2 linked regions of the Marinomonas mediterranea MMB-1 genome follow. Each later gene encodes a partner of the first gene's protein in a complex. Links are inferred from orthologs where the notes say so. Each region holds a gene or a part of one and is shown on either strand. Other genes may lie near its edges.

Region 1 (3,190 bases):
CAATTCACGCAACGAGTGCACCTCGGAATCCGGCTTCATATCCCAATCGGTCTTCCAATGCCGCGCGCCATGTCGATTAAACCAAATTGTTCGACATCCGGCTTGAGCCGCACCTTGAACATCATCTATAGGATGATCGCCAATATGAATAATATCCTTCGTATCTACATCGGCTTGAACCGCAGCCGCTTCAAAAATTTCGGGGTTAGGCTTCGCTCTTCCAACTTCATCAGCACGCAATGCAAATTCAAAGTAGGCACCTAAACCGACAGATGGGTGGTAAACATCCGCATTTCCATTGGTAATGACGCCCATTCGATAATGCTCCGCTAGGACCGCTATCGAACTTTTTGCTTCGGGATACAAATCTACTTTTTGACGCCAAGCATAAAAGTGATCGAACGCAGACTGAGATATTTGGCGAGCCTCTTCCGTTGGCAAACCGTATTCACGAAAGGCTTTCACATAAATTCGTTTGCGTATTTCACTGACATCATGAGCTACATTCGGTGCGTTATCGATCACCTCTGATTTAATTTTTTCATAGGCGCTTGCATCAAACATGTCATGAAAACCAGGAAAACGCTCCTCAAACCACGCTTCCATCGCGTGATTGGCTCTCACAATAACAGGATCAACGTCCCACAATGTATTATCTAAATCAAAGGTGATTAACGTCATTACAAGAGCCTCATTAAGATTGCACTGAGTAAATCTGACAAGTAATCGAGGAACAAGGCGCCTTTTTCCTTATCAAAATCATTAAGTCTTCGTGAACCAAGCGCCAATACACCATGATAGTGAATTTGGCCGTTTTCTCTCGATATTAACGGTAGCACCGCTGATGACATCACTTCGTCACTGTGAGCCGGAAAAAGAAATTTTGATTCCTCGATCGAAAGTACACCGCAATAACATCCGCCTTTGGACAGCATTTCTTTTAACAACTCGCCCGCTTCGTCCCATGTCGCTGTTCTTACAGAAGAATTGATTTCTGTATCAGAGAACAAGATCAGCGATCGCAAAGGAATATCAAACTCCTCTCTAATCACGTCATCAATCATCGCAGCAAAATCGTCGAGCGACTCACACCCGAGCCCATTGACAACAACGCGACGGCTTTTTTTCATGGTTGCTTCGTTTTCACGCGCAACATTAACCAGTACATCAAATTGACTACGATGACTCTCGGACGTTTGACGCAAAAGCTGAACTTGCCGCTCCAACAAAGAGATTGCACCACCATGAACCGGATGAGGGACCGTCATAGATTCCAGCAAGTTTGCATTTCGAACAAAAAAGTCCGGTGTATTCTTAAGGTACTCTACGACATCCTCATCTTTCATTCGATACTACACCTGTACTATGTTAAACGTTTTAAAGGTATATTTGGCCTTCAAATACCTTAGTGGCTGGGCCAGTCATCATAATAGGAGAGCCTTCGCCCTGCCATTCGATTCTTAAATCCCCACCAAGCAGGTGCGCGGTTACTTTCGAATTCAACCAACCTTGACGAATTCCTGCAACAATCGCTGCACATGTACCGGTTCCGCATGCTTGCGTCTCACCTACATCGCGCTCGTATACACGCAGATTGACTTCATCGCGACTCATCACTTCCATAAAACCAACATTTACATTGGCTGGAAACGCTGAGTGAGATTCAACGAGCGGACCTACTGTCGATACTATCTCATCCGTCAATCGATCTACTCGAATAACGGCATGTGGGTTTCCAACAGAAACAGGTGTAAGCTCAACCGAGCCATAGCCTTCTAGGTTTAAAGTATATAAGTCATCTTGCTTTTCCGTTGCATCAAAAGGCAAGTCAGCAGGCGCAAATGACGGCGCGCCCATGTCAACCGTTACTTCGCCATCATCTTGAACATGTAACTGAATCTGGCCTTGTTTTGTTTCGACATTGATCACCGATTTATTCGTCAGATCTTTCTCGATCACAAACTTAGCAAAACAACGAGCACCGTTACCACAATGCTCAACTTCAGAACCGTTTGAATTGTAAATACGATAGCGAAAATCCATATCAGGACTGGTCGGTGGCTCAACGATGAGCAACTGATCAAAGCCTATACCGCGATTTCGATCGCCAAGAAACTCAATTTGCTCTTTATTGAAATACACTTTACGAGAAACGGCATCGACAACTGCGAAATCGTTTCCCAAACCGTGCATTTTAGAGAATTTCAATAACACGCTATTCTCCTTGAGCCTACTCAGGCAACAGCTGTTCGCCAGCCAATTGATGATCTATATCTTCACGCTCTCGGATCAAGTGCGCAACGTCGCCATCTACCATCACTTCGGCAGCACGATTACGGCTGTTGTAATTAGATGCCATCGTAAAGCCGTATGCGCCTGCCGAACGAACAGCAAGCAAGTCGCCAGCTTGGATATCCAACTCTCGATCCTTGCCTAAAAAATCACCCGTTTCACACACAGGGCCAACAAGGTCGTAGATACGCTTGCCTTCTGACGTTGCTTCCAAATTAACAGGAACGATATTCATCCACGCACTGTACAAAGAAGGTCGAATTAAGTCATTCATAGCACCGTCAATGACCGCAAAGTTTTTGTGTTCAGTACACTTTAAAAACTCGACTTTCGTCAACAACAAGCCCGCATTCGCGGCAATAGAGCGCCCCGGCTCAAACGCTAATGAAATATCGCGCCCTTTCATTTTATCTAAAATTAGTTGTGCATAATCGGCTGGTTCAGGCGGCACTTCATCACGGTATCGCACACCTAACCCACCACCTAAATCCATGTGTTTGATTTCGATGCCAAGACCAGCTAGCTCATCAATCAACGTAATCAATCGATCAAATGTATCTAGGAAAGGCTTGAGTTCCGTCAACTGGGAACCAATATGACAATCCACACCCATCACATTTAAGTGAGCCATCTCATTTGCAACTTGATAAATTCTCGGCGCGTCTTTGATGTCGATACCAAATTTATTTTCTTTCAGTCCAGTGGATATGTAAGGATGAGTTTTGGCATCAACATCTGGATTCACGCGCATGGAAACGGGCGCCTTCACACCCAGTTCACCTGCGACTTTGTTAAGGCGATATAACTCTGGCTCAGATTCAACATTGAAGCAATGAATCCCCAATTCCAACGCTCGACGCATTTCATGTTCTTGCTTACCGAGACCTGAGAACATCAC
Region 2 (3,066 bases), 2.5 Mb from region 1 along the record:
TCCTGCGATCGAAGAAACGGAGTATCTGAAAGCGTTGTTTTATCGTGTCCACAATAACATGGGCTTATAAAGCGCCTCGATCATTTCCGTTTAAAATGTCAAAGTAGGGCGTTACTTCTGACGGGGTAACTTTTTAATAAATGACTTTTGAAAGAAGGCTTTCCGAGAGTAAGGCCTGAAGATAGGGAGAGCTTTAAATATCGTTCTCCCTATCTTAGAGTGCTAACCTAATCCTTAAGTTCGACTCTTTTGTTCTACTTGCCTTTCTATGTGTTGTCTCTAAGCGAGATGTGTTGCCAATTTCGTTCCTTAGCGATGTCTGACAAAATATCATCAGCATCGACGGCGATAGGGTGCTCTACTTTTTCAAGTAAGGCGAGGTCATTTCTTGAGTCGGTGTAGAAATAACTGCCTTCCATCGAATGTCCTGTTTCCTCAAGCCATTCTTGTAAGCGCGTTACTTTACCTTCCTGAAAGCTAGGTACACCGACAATACCACCAGTGTATCGGCCATCTACCAGTTCTGGTACGGGTGCAATAATGTGATCCATTCCAAGTTTTTCTGAGATGGGACCCGTTACAAATTGATTTGTAGCAGTGATTAAGAGTAGAAAGTGACCTTGGTCCTTGTGATGTTGCAGCAGCTCAGTGGCTTTTTGTTGCATCATAGGCTCGACTTTTTCTTCCATAAACTCGTCGTGCAGTGTTTTTAATTCGTCTTTTGTGAAGCGTGTAAGCGGTTTTAGAGAAAAACTCAGATATTCAAAAATATCCAATGTGCCGCTTTGATATTGTTCAAAAAATCGGTCGTTGGCGGCTTTGTAAGTATTAATATCAACAAGTCCCTTTTCTACTAGGAATTGTCCCCAATTGTAGTCGCTGTCGCCACTTAGCAAAGTGCCGTCTAAATCAAAAATCGCAAGTGTCACGGGTTGGCCTCACATATACGGTGTAACGCCAAATTATACGCGTCGTATCGCGCTTTCGGTAGCCTAGATTTCGAACGCTAAAGGCTTATCTAAAAGTGTGCCAAAATGTATATCGAATTGTGTAAAGGCCTGATTTATGGAACAATGAATTCAGTTTATCTTTAAAGTATAGGTGATAGCTCGTGATTGACGCAGACGGATATAGACCGAATGTGGGCATCATTTTGATGAACGAGCGTGGCCAGTTACTTTGGGCGAGGCGTGTAGGGCAAAATGCCTGGCAATTCCCCCAAGGTGGCATTAAATCTGATGAAACCCCAGAGGAAGCTCTTTATCGAGAGTTGAAAGAAGAAGTCGGTTTAGAACCCTATCAAGTTGAAATAGTGGGCAAGACTCGGGGGTGGTTACGTTATCGTTTACCAAAACGAATGTTACGGCATAATAGTAAGCCACTGTGTATTGGTCAAAAGCAAAAATGGTTTTTGTTAACCATTCGTTGTGCCGATACTTGTGTTTGTGTAGATAGTTCTGATTGTCCAGAATTTGACGGATGGCGATGGGTCAGCTATTGGTATCCTCTTGGACAAGTTGTAGCCTTTAAAAAGGATGTCTACCGCCGTGCGCTGAAGGAACTGGTTCCAAATGCGCACCGCTGGATAGAAAGACAACAGGTGAAGCGATAGTTAATCCTATTGTATTTAGATAGTATTTAGATTTTTAAAATTAGCATTTCCTAATATATAGGTGGCTAAGGTTGAACGTACTAACGTAAAATACATCGCTTTGGATATTGTTTGTACATTAGAAAATTAAAAGGAGGGTTATGCTAAGTTTATTGAGAAGAATCACACAAGAGGTGACAGCAGCGCAAACGTTGCCCTCGGCATTGGACATTATTGTTCGACGAGTACGTCGTGCAATGCGTTCTGAGGTGTGTTCGATATACTTAGTAGACCCGAATACCGAAGAGTATGTGTTGATGGCGACACGCGGATTAAACTCCGGTGGCGCTGGTAAACTGAGCCTTAAGGCGCATGAAGGCTTAGTCAGCCTGGTTGGCCGTCGAGCCGAACCCGTGAACCTTGAAGATGCTCATGCTCACCCCTCTTTCCATTATCTAAGTGGTTCTGGCGAAGAACGCTATAAGTCGTTCTTAGGCGTGCCAATCATTCATCATCGTCAGATTTTAGGTGTACTTGTTGTTCAGCATGAAGACAAACGCCGTTTTGATGAGGGTGAAGAAGCCTTTTTAATTACCTTGTCCGCTCAATTAGCAGGCGTTATCGCGCATGCTGAGGCAACAGGGGCGATGACGACTCTGGATAATACTGAGAAGCCGACGAGTCAAGATTTTCGTTATAAGGGGATTGCGGGTAGTCAAGGGGTTGCGATTGGTAAGGGAATGGTGGTCTACCCACCTGCGGACTTGGATGTTATTCCCGACAGAAAAACGCAAGAGATAGAATCCGAGCTGAGCAGTTTCTCTGATGCACTAAAAGCGGTGCGCAAAGACATTCGACGTGCTAGTTCACGTTTAAGTCAGCATCTTAGTGAAGATGAAAAGGCGTTGTTTGATGTCTATCTTAAGATTCTAGACGATAACGCATTAGCAGCCGAAGTAGAACACAGAATCAAAGAGGGGAACTGGGCTCAAGGCGCGTTGCGTCAGGTAGTGCAGTTCCATATCTCGCATTTTAATCGCATGGAAGACCCTTATCTTCGTGAACGTGCGACGGACATCAGAGATTTAGGACGTCGGATTCTTTCTCACCTCCAAGAAACGGCTCCTAGTCCAACCGAGACCTTTAAAGAGCCCGTCATCTTAATTGGCGAAGAGCTCACCGCTTCTATGTTAGGCGAAGTGCCAATCGATAAAGTAATTGGTTTGGTCTCCGTCATGGGGTCTAGCAACTCACATGTTGCGATTCTCGCTCGTGCGATGGGTATTCCGACCGTTATGGGGGCATTGGATGTTCCCTATACTCAGCTTGATAAAGTCGACATGATTGTTGATGGTTATTCAGGTCAAATCTTTACCAATCCATCTGATCACCTTACAGAAAATTATCAACAGATCGTCGATGAAGAGCGTCAGCTAGAAACTGAGTTTGAAGCGCTAAAAGACCTGCCTTGTGAA

Evidence for each region.
Region 2: the proteins of dapF (region 1) and MARME_RS03560 are in contact, whole or in part, in a solved structure (PDB 5YGU), measured with the Escherichia coli proteins. The link is inferred for Marinomonas mediterranea MMB-1 from one-to-one orthologs.

Annotation. Positions count from the first base shown.
Region 1 is NC_015276.1:3,240,578-3,243,767, forward strand. The notes cover bases 297-3,158. They hold dapF (diaminopimelate epimerase), read right to left. Parts: upstream 2,215-3,158; coding sequence 1,378-2,214; downstream 297-1,377. Other genes in these bases: MARME_RS14795 (HAD family hydrolase), read right to left, coding at 297-681; MARME_RS14800 (DUF484 family protein), read right to left, coding at 681-1,346; lysA (diaminopimelate decarboxylase), read right to left, coding at 2,231-3,158. Also shown: more of MARME_RS14795, read right to left, coding at 1-296; more of lysA, read right to left, coding at 3,159-3,190. UniProt on the Escherichia coli protein: Involved in the succinylase branch of the L-lysine biosynthesis and in the biosynthesis of the pentapeptide incorporated in the peptidoglycan moiety. Catalyzes the stereoinversion of LL-2,6-diaminopimelate (L,L-DAP) to meso-diaminopimelate (meso-DAP).
Region 2 is NC_015276.1:741,736-744,801, forward strand. Bases 124-2,861 are described here. They hold MARME_RS03560 (RNA pyrophosphohydrolase), read left to right. Parts: upstream 124-1,111; coding sequence 1,112-1,612; downstream 1,613-2,861. Other genes in these bases: MARME_RS03555 (histidinol-phosphatase), read right to left, coding at 267-929; ptsP (phosphoenolpyruvate--protein phosphotransferase), read left to right, coding at 1,753-2,861. Also shown: MARME_RS03550 (class I SAM-dependent rRNA methyltransferase), read left to right, coding at 1-70; more of ptsP, read left to right, coding at 2,862-3,066. UniProt on the Escherichia coli protein: Master regulator of 5'-end-dependent mRNA decay.